4 regions of the Bacillus coreaensis genome follow, and region 1 is predicted to be linked to each of the others. Evidence: riboswitches for the same ligand, from Rfam matches in the RefSeq annotation. Region 1 holds a riboswitch; each other region holds the start of a gene.
What was found. Region 1 has a riboswitch for cobalamin ahead of ACQ5H4_RS06735 ((2Fe-2S) ferredoxin domain-containing protein). Riboswitches for the same ligand answer to the same signal wherever they lie in the genome.
Positions count from the first base shown of each region.

Region 2: it holds a riboswitch for cobalamin, as region 1 does, so the genes downstream of both, ACQ5H4_RS19895 (ABC transporter substrate-binding protein) here and ACQ5H4_RS06735 ((2Fe-2S) ferredoxin domain-containing protein) in region 1, are expected to answer to the same signal.
Region 3: it holds a riboswitch for cobalamin, as region 1 does, so the genes downstream of both, cbiB (adenosylcobinamide-phosphate synthase CbiB) here and ACQ5H4_RS06735 ((2Fe-2S) ferredoxin domain-containing protein) in region 1, are expected to answer to the same signal.
Region 4: it holds a riboswitch for cobalamin, as region 1 does, so the genes downstream of both, ACQ5H4_RS11115 (cob(I)yrinic acid a,c-diamide adenosyltransferase) here and ACQ5H4_RS06735 ((2Fe-2S) ferredoxin domain-containing protein) in region 1, are expected to answer to the same signal.

Region 1 is NZ_JBOCCY010000003.1:140,551-143,646, reverse strand. Features, by position in the region: gene cobJ (precorrin-3B C(17)-methyltransferase) at 1-60, opposite strand, end outside; gene ACQ5H4_RS06740 (HoxN/HupN/NixA family nickel/cobalt transporter) at 61-774, opposite strand; gene ACQ5H4_RS06735 ((2Fe-2S) ferredoxin domain-containing protein) at 778-1,161, opposite strand; cobalamin riboswitch at 1,274-1,460, opposite strand; cobalamin riboswitch at 1,600-1,792, opposite strand; gene ACQ5H4_RS06730 (multidrug effflux MFS transporter) at 1,956-3,096, opposite strand, start outside.
Region 2 is NZ_JBOCCY010000018.1:48,689-51,784, forward strand. Features, by position in the region: gene ACQ5H4_RS19885 (aminotransferase class V-fold PLP-dependent enzyme) at 1-597, opposite strand, end outside; gene ACQ5H4_RS19890 (glycerol-3-phosphate acyltransferase) at 809-1,366, opposite strand; cobalamin riboswitch at 1,613-1,800, shown strand; gene ACQ5H4_RS19895 (ABC transporter substrate-binding protein) at 1,945-2,916, shown strand; gene ACQ5H4_RS19900 (FecCD family ABC transporter permease) at 2,879-3,096, shown strand, end outside.
Region 3 is NZ_JBOCCY010000006.1:30,372-33,467, reverse strand. Features, by position in the region: gene cobD (threonine-phosphate decarboxylase CobD) at 1-848, opposite strand, end outside; gene cbiB (adenosylcobinamide-phosphate synthase CbiB) at 823-1,788, opposite strand; cobalamin riboswitch at 1,991-2,177, opposite strand; gene ilvD (dihydroxy-acid dehydratase) at 2,452-3,096, shown strand, end outside.
Region 4 is NZ_JBOCCY010000006.1:35,074-38,169, reverse strand. Features, by position in the region: gene ACQ5H4_RS11120 (energy-coupling factor ABC transporter permease) at 1-614, opposite strand, end outside; gene ACQ5H4_RS11115 (cob(I)yrinic acid a,c-diamide adenosyltransferase) at 631-1,167, opposite strand; cobalamin riboswitch at 1,306-1,489, opposite strand; gene ACQ5H4_RS11110 (histidine phosphatase family protein) at 1,609-2,226, opposite strand; gene ACQ5H4_RS11105 (ATP-binding protein) at 2,248-2,958, opposite strand; gene ACQ5H4_RS11100 (ECF transporter S component) at 2,955-3,096, opposite strand, start outside.

The sequences.
Region 1 (3,096 bases):
GTCCGTTATATGCTCCTCGCTTCCTGGGCCAAACCCAATGACTAATAGCTTTCCTTTCAATTACGCTCCTCCTTTCACTAATTCCACCATCATAAAAATTCCGAGTACTAAGCTATAGGCTCCTGTTACCGAACCTAATAGTATAAACAACTTGTCTTTCACTCTAGCTTTCATAAATCCCCATGAAAGACAAAACGTAATTCCGATTGTAGCGATGAGTAGACCAATAACAAATAGAGTCAGTTGAATAAGGGCAACGGTTATATTATCAAGCCCCATTGCATTAGAAATTATCGCGATCTGAGTCGGACTTTCCACACCAATGCCGTGAAGAATGCCAATAATAAACGCACCAATGCCACCTAGTTTCGTAGGTGAAAGTTGATTGGTTTTTGTTCCCGATTTCACCTTAGTAGCGATGTTATGGAAAAACTCAACAACAATTCTGAGTCGACTTTTATACTCGTATTCTTTCTTTTGTTTAAAAATGGACCAAATAATAAACATTCCAAGCAAAATAAGGGTGAAGCTAACGAGCATTTCTAGTACTTGCTTCGTTGCATCTGGAAGTTGTAAACCAATATAAATAAATAACACTCCAATAACCATCACAATCATGCCGTGTCCAATGGCATACATCACACCAAGAGTAAGCTGTTTCTTCTTTCGCTGCTCACTTCCAACCATATCGGCAATCGCTGCTACATGATCTCCGTCGATTCCATGCCTCATGCCAATAAACACAGCAAGCAGAGCAAACATGATCAATTCCATAAGTCATACCTCTTCTTTCACTTTTTTCGAAATTCCCTCAATACTATCTGAGTTTTCAGGTGCTACGAAGCCTTCCTGGTCGTATGTATAAATAACAGATTCTTCTAGTATCTTTCCTTGAGCGAGATGACTCCGTACGATTTCTCGTCCCGTGTCCTCTGTAAGTGCCTTATACCAGATGCCTTCTGGATAAACGATGGTGACACAAGCATCCTTGCATCTTCCATTGCATCTCGTTCTTGTTGTATGAATCTTGTCGTCCAACTCCAACTGCTTAATTTCATCACGAATCGCTTGCGTTACTTCTTCTCCCCCTTTTCTCATGCAACTACTTCCATTGCAAATCAAGATGTGATGCTTTGTCCCCTTTAAATTCCATGTTGTCATGTTTTCCATTTCCTTACATTTTTTGTAATAAAAAAGCACCCCTACAAATAGAGGTGCATAAGAACATACGGAATGTAGATCTTTCTACACATCTACCTATAGTCCCGTAGGTATGTGACACACTTTATAGGCAGGTCTCCTGGCTCTGGTTCCTTGCTTTTGTTACGTCTTCCCGATTTTACTCAGTGACCATTTGTAACAAAGCTCCCCAATACAGTGGCGGGTACCGCGACGGCTTTTCACCGTGCTTCCCTTTTAAGCAAAAGTTTTTCTTTTGCACCTATCAAGTAAACTATGAAGTTATCAACCCAATGAATGATTTCCATAAAAAAATCCGCTCAAAGGGAATGAGCGGATGAAACGAAAGCACGAAAAGACAAATAGAATAACAGAGTCTATTCTCACCATCGAAACACCTTCTCTATTCCCGGAGAAACTGAAACGTTTAAAAGTAAGACAGGTTTCCTGACTTGTGCTTCTTCCTACTTTAAGACCTTCCCATATCCATACGAATCACGTATGCACACAGTGGATTTCTTATTTTGTCCACACATACAGTTGCGGGTACAGCTCTGGATTTTCACCAGATTCCCTATTAAGCCATCTTGGCATCTTAACTTTCTGGAAAACTATTCAATTAAGCTAGATTCTATATTAGATGAAACGTTCTTATTTTTCAACTACTAATATCACAAACATGACAGATTTACTAGTCTAACCAATTTTACATGAATGACCACCATTAGATGTTTAAAAAAGAAAAGACACTACCCTATTTGGATAGCGTCTATATATTATACTGAGATTTTACTAGGTTCTTCGATAGATGGTTTAACAACGGAAGCCTTTCGTACCAAAAGAAAATATGATAGAAAAGCTAAAAAGCTAGCACCAAAGATAATGGAGCCCATCGGTATGGCAGAATTCTCACCTGCAATCCCTACAAGTGGTGAAGAGATAGAGCCTAGGATAAATGGTAATAATCCTAATAAGGCCGATGCACTACCAGCAATATGGCCTTGTGACTCCATAGCAAGAGAAAACGATGTGGTTCCAATAATCCCGATCGATGCAACGAGGAAGAAGATAGGAATAACAACCATAATTAATGGAGCCTTTAGTAATAACGACACAAGAAGAATGGCACCTGATACATTTGAAATGGTCAGACCTATGACTAAAAATGTCTTTTCCGATACCACGTCTACGAACTTCCCTACTGCCTGGCTTCCAAGAATCAAGCCAATTCCGTTCAATCCGAATAATAAACTAAATACTTGAGGTGAAACACCATAAATATTTTGATAAACAAACGGTGTACCAGATACATAAGCAAAGATCCCAGCAACAATAAATCCTTGTGTGAAGGCATATCCCGTAAACTGACGATCTTTTAATAAAGTTCCAAAGTTTCTAAATGTTTGCCCAATATTACTTGGTACACGCTTCTCCGCTGGTAGTGATTCTTCCAGCTTGGAAATGACCGTGAAAAATAAAACTAGACCGACAACACTTAAAACGACAAACACTCCCGTCCAATTTGTAAAGGCTAGAATTGCGCCACCTGCAACAGGAGCGATAATAGGACCTAGATTACTTACTAATGTTAATAACGCAAAAAACTTCGTTAATTCTCTACCGTTAAACTTATCCCGAACGACGGCTCTAGAAATAACGATACCACCTGCTGCTGAAAATCCTTGCAAGAAACGTGCAGCAATAAAGAAATAAATATTTGGGGCAAATGCACAAATAGCAGAGGCAATTAAATACATAATAAGGAATATTAATAATGGTTTTTTCCGTCCCTGCACATCACTCATTGGGCCGATAATTAATTGCCCTAATCCTAAACCTAACAAACAAGAAGTTAAACTAATTTGTACGAAAGATGCCGTTGTACCTAACTCTTCTACAATAGTCGGAAAAGAAGGC
Region 2 (3,096 bases), on a different contig from region 1:
AAGTGCTTTACTAACTGCATCTGCTACCATAGTGGGTCCGGGTATAAACCGGCTCGAAGATATCCCGATGCGTGAAGAGACTTGTTTTTCAAAGGTGTCTCTAGTGATATACATAGGATGGAATTGTGCATCTTCTGTTCCGACTGGATCGTGAAATACAGTAAAACCAAGTTGTGTATACAGCTTTGTTTGTCTGGTGGTTCCTGAAATAACAGCTGCGTCGTATCCTTGTTTAATACAGTAGTTGGCTAATAATTGCGAAAGTCCTAGAAACACTCTACCGTTACGATTCTTTGCATCAACCGCGAGGAGGCGAATTTCGCACAATAGATGTGCTTGAAAAGGAAGATGATCTTCTACAGGACCAATCTTTTTATCAATGGAAAAAGGCCGCTTGTCTCGAACCGCAATCATTCCAATGAGTTGTTTATTCTTTAAGCAAATAAGGTACGTATTTTCAGCGTGAAAAGGGTCAACTCTTCTCTCTGTATCAGACTTTGGATGTTGTGGGATCTCTTCGACAAAGGTACGATAATTTAGTTTGTGAATTTGCTCCATTTCTTCTTCGCTTCTTGCAATCTTAAAAAGCAAGCCCATTTGGTTTCCCCCTATACTCTTTCTTTTATATTGGCTGTTTTCGTAAAGTTTGTTGTTTTGGAAAAATCCCAGAAGCCGGATTTTTCCCCGCATAACGCTGAGTTTATTGGTCTATTTGGAGAGTAGATCTTTTCTAAGGAGGATAAAATCCTGATTGGCTGCTGAAACATATAGTTTAATTCTGAAAAAGTGTGTATATAGCAACAATGTTTTAGAAAAGAGCCTTTATATTTGTTCGATGAGCAAAAAGAATCGTGATTATTGTGAGTACGATTATTCCGACGGATGTGTATGTATAAGTTTCAATAAAGAAATAGATCGGAAGGATGCATAGGCTTAGTAGACCAGATATAGTAAAACTGCGGAACAAGGGATATGTGAGGCCGAAGCTTACGAGAATGACAATGGTTACGGTCGGTTCAAAAGCAATGATTCCTCCGAGAAAACTAGAGATCCCTTTTCCTCCCTTAAAGGAAAGGGTGATGGGCCAAATATGTCCTATAAGCACCAATAGGAATCCAACTAATTGAATCTCCTCTGAAAAGCCTAGCATTCTGCCAAGAAGGATAACTGCCGCTCCTTTAGACGCGTCTCCTAAAAAGGTAGCGACAAAGGCCGTCTTATTTAAACTTCTCCCGATATTACGAGCACCTACGTTTCCACTACCTACCTCCCGAATATCAATCTTTCCAAACAGTCTTCCAATAATGTATCCAAACATGATGCATCCAATAAAGTAGGAAACGAAGAAATAAACCACTACTACCATAGAACATGACCTCCGCGCTCTGTTGTATATATTCCATATTATGCTAAGCAAAACCTCTTCACAATAAGAAGTTACTGTCCACCCCAGACGGACAAAACAACCCTAAGTGTCCACGAGCGGTGACAGACACCCTCCGTGGACATTTTGGCCATTTTGTCCACGAAGGGTGTCTGACACCTTTTTGTTAAAAAGGGGTTGCGTTTTTGGGGTTTTGTTGGTGTATAATCAGACGTAGCAGAAAATTTCATAATTCGACTAGTAGTAGGTGTCTTCATAACTGAAGACTTAAAAAGGAAGTTGGTGAAATTCCAACGCGGTCCCGCCACTGTAAATGGGAGCAAGCTGCAAGTAATACCACTGTACGTGAACGTATGGGAAGGTTGCAGCAAGCAATGACCATAAGCCAGGAGACTCGCCTATTGCTATGCACCGAATTTCCTACGAGGATAGGAGTGGTGTGGCAGACCTCTACCTATTTTATGGGCTTCCATTTAATGTATAACGTCTATCATACCAGCATCTTCCTGCCTCTGTAGGAAGATGCTTTTTATTTTGTACATATCACAGGGGGAAAGAACATGCGTCAAAAATTTTACGCACTATTTGCATTACTCGTACTATCACTAGGAATTCTTGCTGGTTGTGGGAGCACAACTGAAAACACAGAAGAAAACCAAAACACAGAAGGTCAAACGGAACAAACGGAAAAAGCAGCCTTTCCAGTTACAATCAAAGATGCGTTAGACAATGAAGTAGTAATAGAGGAAGAACCAACATCAATCATTTCTCTAATACCTAGTAACACAGAAATTATTTACGAATTGGGCCTAGGAGATAAAGTTGTCGGGCTTACAACAAATGATACGTACCCAGAAGAAACAGCAGAAGTCGAAAAAGTAGGCGATTTCAATGTAGATATTGAAAAAGTTATTGCACTTAATCCAGATTTAGTGTTAGCACACGAATCTTCAGCAGCCTCTTCTGAAGCTGGTTTTCAGCAAATGAGGGATGCAGGTATCACGGTTTTCATCGTAAATGATGCCGTTAATTTTGAAGATGTCTACGATACAATTGGTATCATCGGTCAACTGACAGGAACAACAGAAGAAGCAGAAGCGTTAACTGCTGACATGAAAGCCAAGATTGAAGAAATTAAGGAAAAGGCAGCAACAGTGACAGAAAAGAAAAAGGTATATATTGAGATATCTCCAGCTCCAGATATCTATTCAGTTGGTAAAAACACATTCATGGATGTCATGCTACAAACCATAAATGCAGAAAATGCGACGGGAGATCTTGAGGGCTGGCCAAGCATTGACCAAGAATCTATCCTTGAACGTAATCCTGATGTCATTATTGCTACTTATAATTACATTGAAGACCCTGTAGGTCAGCTCATGGCAAGAGAAGGTTGGGCGGATGTGAGTGCGATCAAAAATAAGCAGGTGGTTGATGTTAATCCAGATCTTGTTAACAGACCAGGTCCAAGGGTCGTTGAAGGGGTAGAGGAACTTGCAAAAGCCGTATATCCGGAAGTATTTAATAACTAATCGAATAGCAGCCTACTTAATGGGAGCCTCGTTTCTCCTACTGGCTATAGTACTAGGCATCTCACTAGGAACCGTGAAAGTTCCAGTTTTAAGTACGATTCAAATATTACTTGCACAACTTTTTCCGTTTGTTTCACTAGATGGAATTGACCAAATGCATGTCAACATTGTTTCGAATAT
Region 3 (3,096 bases), on a different contig from region 1:
TCACGATAAAAACACTGTAGCTTCTCCCGCTCCTGTTTTATCAAATGAATGGTTTGTTCTACATAGTCACTTTCTGACAAACACCATTCCCCCACCTTCATAGCTACCGCATTTACACTCCAATGTGGTTTGATTTTCCTAATTTTTGCTAGCAGGGCTTCATCGGCTATTAAGTATCCCAGGCGGATTCCTGGAATGCTGAACATTTTTGTCATCGAACGAAGAATGATCATATTTCCGCCATGTTGGAGACAGGAAACGGTTGATTCGTACCCTTCTATAAAGTCATAAAAGGCCTCGTCAACGATGAGCAAGGTTCCGAATTTGGAACATTCATGGGCAAGAAGCTCAATCGTTAGTTTCGGAAAAAACATTCCCGTTGGATTGTTTGGATTGCACAGAAATACAGCGTCTACTTCACGTAAGTTCACTAGTAATTCATCTAAACGTAATTCCCAGCTGTCTACATCCATCAAGTGATAGCGTACTTCACATTGATTCACTCGGCATGCTTCTTCGTATTCAGAAAAGGCTGGTTGGACGATAAGCGCTTTTTTACCAGAGAGCAGTCGTCCGACCAAAGAAATAAGCTCCGCCCCTCCGTTCCCCACTAAGATTTGCTCTTTTCTTACGCTTTCTTTCTTTGCAAGCAAACCTGTGAGCCTTTCTGCCGTCGGATCGGGATAACCAGATACAAGCGAGTACAGCTCATTCCACCTGTCTTTTACTATGGCTGGTGGACCGAGCGGGTTAATATTGGCACTAAAATCAATCACTGATTCAGGCATGTCAAGATGAAGTGCTTTATATAAAAATTGTGGATTAGATCCGTGCATAGGCCACTTCAACGATCATCCCTCCAATCCATAATAAAAGTAAAAATGTGAGTACTGTTCGAGTTAAAATACCATTGGTTTGTAAAATATGCTCTCCAGTAACAGGAAAATAAGGTTCTCCCATTTTGGCTCGATCGGAGCGAATGCCCTTGTAATAATTGATTCCTCCGAGCTGAATCCCAAGTATTGCAGCCACAGCTGCTTCTCCCCATCCACTGTTTGGGCTCGGATGTTTTTTGGCATCACGAAGAATGATTTTTGCTGACTCTTTTACCGAGGATCGGACAGGCTTATTGCTAAAGAGCATACAAATGGAGGTTAGGCGACTTGGAATCAAATTTAACCAATCATCAAGCTTCGCTGACGCCCAGCCAAACTCCATGTATTGATCATTTCTATAACCTACCATCGAATCGCAAGTATTGACCGCACGGTACAGCATCGCGAGCGGGGCACCACCGAGTAACGCCCAAAACAAGGGAGCTGTTACTCCATCACTTGTGTTTTCTGCGACCGTTTCAATTGTCGCGCGAACCACACCCTGTTCATCAAGTTGATCCGTGTCACGACCAACGATATACGATAGCTTGTGACGAGCTTCCACTAGATCTCCCTTTTTTAACGGACCATACACCGTCATCGCTGCTTCCTTTAAGCTTTTTTGTGCAATCGTCGTCCAAATAATCACCGCTTCAACCATAATTCCGACCATGAAATGAACTTGATAAGCTAACATCGTAATTAGGATCGTAATCCCCACGACGAGCAAGAGAAGCGTAACTACCATAGCGAGTCCGTTCCATTTTTTCCGCGTCCCTTTATTCCACTTTTTCTCGAGCTTATAAATCAGTGTTCCGATCCACTTCACCGGATGTGGCCAATCGATGGGATCACCGAGAAGTAAATCAATAAAATAAGCAATCGTCATTGCGAATAAATGTTGAAGAAACATGATAAACCCTCCTTCATAAATATTTAACAAGTTGGACAGTTTCCACCCGAAGAAAGCCTTAGTTGCGTAGCAACACCAGCTTGCGGAGGATGAAACTGGCCCACTTTTGCATAAAAAAAACATCTCCACATAGAAATGGAGATGTTGGAATAAGTTTCTTCGTTATGTAAGAAACCGACCACACCACCTATCCTCGTAGGTACACGGTGTCAAGAGATAGTCAGGTTTCCTGGCTCATGGTCATTGCTTTCTGTACCTTCCCATGCATTTCTTTATTGCACAGTGGTTTTTACAGTATGCTCCCATATACAGTGGCGGGACCGCGTTGGACTTTCACCAACTTCCCTAGACTTCTAAAAAAGAAGTACGCCTATTCTTGCTCATATATACTTTTCTTATCTTAATACTAATCTTGTAAAAAGGGAATGACAAGGCAATCACTGACAATAATTTTTTCATTGTGACAAATTGGAAACGCCTTCCTACTATCACTATAAGAATATTAAAAAGCACCAAAATAGTACGAAAGAGGGTAACTTATAAAATCTACCAAATGATTGTTTTGTCATCTTTCTTTACAATTCTCCTTCTATTTGTTAAAATTTTTTAATAATTTAAAACATTAACATCATTGTGTTTTTGATAGATTGGGAGGAATTTAGAATGGCAGAATTAAGAAGTAATATGATAAAAAAGGGATTTGATCGTGCACCACACCGAAGCCTATTGCGTGCGGCTGGGGTAAAAGAAGAGGATTTTGGTAAGCCGTTTATCGCGGTAGTCAATTCATACATTGATATTGTACCAGGACATGTGCACTTACAAGAGTTTGGAAAAATTGTAAAAGATGCCATTCGAGAAGCGGGTGGAGTTCCATTCGAAATGAACACAATTGGTGTGGATGATGGAATTGCGATGGGTCATATCGGCATGCGCTACTCACTTCCAAGCCGTGAGATTATTGCGGATTCAGTGGAAACAGTTGTGGCAGCACACTGGTTTGACGGAATGGTTTGTATTCCAAACTGTGACAAAATCACACCAGGTATGTTGATGGCATCACTTCGCTTAAATATCCCTACTGTTTTCGTAAGTGGTGGACCAATGAAGGCGGGAGTAACTAGCGATGGTAAAAAGATCTCACTTTCTTCTGTATTTGAAGGTGTTGGTGCATACCAAGCTGGAAAACTTGATGACAAGGGACTATTAGAATTAGAACAGTTCGGCTGTCCAACATGTGGATCTTGTTCTGGTATGTTTACAGCAAACTCGATGAACTGTTTAGCAGAAGCGCTTGGATTGGCTCTT
Region 4 (3,096 bases), on a different contig from region 1:
AATTTTATGAATGCCCCTCCTAACCCACTAGCTGGGTCAGGGAACGCAAAGGCAAGCTGAAGAGAAGTCATGGCATATGTAGCTAAATTACCAAACGCTGCTGCAAAGAAAATGACAAACTTCAAATTCACCCTGAATCTTTTCAACAGACAATAGACACCGTACGTTACGAAAGGACCCACCACTGCCATGGAAAAGGCATTCGCACCAAGCGTACTAATGCCACCGTGTGCAAGTAACAATGCTTGAAATAACATAACAATAAAGCCAACTACACTCATAATGACCGGACCAAAAAGGAGAGTTCCTAGACCAATTCCCGTTGCATGCGAGCTACTTCCCGTTACCGATGGAAGCTTAAGTGCGGAAAGAACAAAGGCAAAGGCAGAACTTAAACCGAGCATCGTTTTTATCTCTGGTTGAACCGCCACTTTCTTTCGGGCTGTATGAATACCTGCTGCTAAAAAAGGGAGCAAAAGCATCCACCAAATTATTGCCCACTTCATTGGTAAAAACCCTTCCATAATATGCATGGCGTACACATCTGATATGGATCCAATCCAGAAATAAAGTACACCTGCACCTATAAGCACCAATTTCTTGAGACTCCTCATCCAATGAACCTTCCTTCTAATAATCTAGACCGACTATGGCTGGAACTTCTTGATCATAGTAATGCTTGATTTCTTTCATTTCTGTTACTAAATCTGCTGAAAGAAGAATATCCTTTTTGGCTCCCCTCCCAGTCAATACGACATGGAGTCCCTCTCTTCTTGACTGAAGCGCTTCCAATACCTCTTTTGTTGTGACGATATCCTCAATCGGAAACCGAGAAACGGCTAACGCGTTATTTATCTCATCAAGAATAAGTACATCCACATCATTGCTTTTTAAAAGGTCCTTCGCTAGTAACCAAGCTTGTTTTAAAGCCGTCCGATGTTCCTCGGGTGTTTTCGTCCATGTAAATCCCATTCCCATTGGATATATATCGATTCCTAGCTTTTGCAAGACTTTCCGTTCACCAACGGTTCGGTCGGGAGATTTAATAAATTGAATCATTTTGACCCTTTTCCCCTGACCAGCTGCTCTTACCGCGAGTCCAAGGGCAGCTGTTGTTTTCCCTTTTCCTTCTCCGGTATACACGAGTAGTTGACCTTTGTTCTCCATTCCTTTTCACCCCATTCTGTACTTTGTTACATACTGAGCAAAAGAAAAACACTCCCCATAGGAAGTGTTAACAATGTCCGTAAACATTTAGTGAGCAAAAAGGCCGTCACCTAACACCTCCCCTATCCTCGTAGGTTGGTACCATCCTAGTCTTAGGCAGGTCTCCTGGCTTGTGCTCATCACTCGCTACCCCTTCCCGTGTTTTTAACACAGTGGGTGATGTAGCTTGCTCACACTTACAGTGGCGGGACCGCATTGGCATTGAACCAATTTCCCTTTAATCTCTTCCGTTTGAAAAGAAACCTAAGTCTTTTTGTATTTGTTTTTTTGTATTTAATTGGATTATACTCCTCAGAAACGTAAGCTGAGAAGTGCTCGAAGCCGCCTTTTCGAAAGTTTCATAATAAACTCATAATTCAGATGAACAATTGTCACAATTTACTAAACAGAGGCTAGCAATAGATGTTCTACACTTCCCTCTACAAGAAGCTTTCTTTCTCCTTTCTCCAGTCTTATCAAGGTTAAGCTCGTTCCCTCAGTAATAGGAGTAGACCAAAAATCTTTTATTGTAAGCTTTTTCACAATCGATAAAAAAGCCATGATGGCAACCCCATGAGTGACAATTAGCACTCTTCCGTCCGTATAGGTTCTTTCTATCTCCTGTAAGAAGTCTTCTACTCTAGTAATTACTTCTTCAAAGGTTTCTCCACCTTCGTTGTAGTACCTGTCTGGAGCATCCCAGTAATGCCTATACTCTGATGGAAACTCACGATGGATTTCGTCCTCCGTTTTCCCCTGCCAATTTCCAAGATGAATTTCCATTAAGCGGGGATCAGTTATTATCTGTTTTTCCATTGGCCTTATAAGCTTCGCGGTGGTATAAGCCCTACCACTGGGAGAAGAGATGACCTCATGAAAGGAGGTACCAGCTAAGTAGTCTCTCAACCTTTTAGCATCCTCCAATCCTTTTTTTGTAAGGGAGGAATCCAATCTGCCCTGCATTCGCTTTTGTACATTCCAAGTGGTTTGTCCATGCCTAGCAATATATAAATCAACCATTTTGGTCACTCCCTACTCGATTTAAAAAGTTACTTCATGATAATAATGTCCTGAGAGGTCCTTCACCATATGCCCTTTCTCAGCTGGAAACGCAATAAGGCAGCATGTAGATGGACCGGATGTTTTTTCTAAATCGATTACACTATTCACTTCATTTTTTAAAAACGTCCGATTTGAAAATAGACGATTTAATTTATAAAGCACTCCCTTGGACCCAACTGGCAATAAGACAGCTTCTTCTATTTGTGAGAGCTCCTTTACTAACTGTAGTGGTGCTACTTCTGTATCCTGCTCTATTACTTCATTTCCGACGAGAGGCAGCCCAATAATAGCGACTTTCGTATTTTCTAGAAATGGAATGGCACTCATAGAAGCATCGTTTGTTCTTTTTCCTAATACCGTTAAACCCACCGCGGATTGTACAAGTGAAAAGTTACTTTCTGTGCTTCCGGTGATCGGAACATCTGGTACAGAAAGCTCATGCAGTCCTCTCGTTATTCCCTTTACGAGTCCTTCCCACGCCTCATCTCCACAAAAGTTTTGAAGAATTACTGCTTCAGGAGTAGCTCCCGCACAATAGCATTCCAAGGCTGCTACACGAAAAGTATAATAACCGACGATATCATAAGGAACCTGTACCGCATCCAGATTTTTTAAACCGATTGCTCCGCTATTATCTGATGCTACTACAAGGGTTTCTCTACCCATATTTAGCAATTGGACATCTCTCATTTTTGAAATTTCCCTGCGACTGCTGGTTTCATAATACTCGCTAAACGAGGAGCGACAATCACTGCTAGGATGGTATTTATGACCGCAGCAATCAGTAATGATGGAACCATACTTACATAGAATGCTTTTGAAATTAAA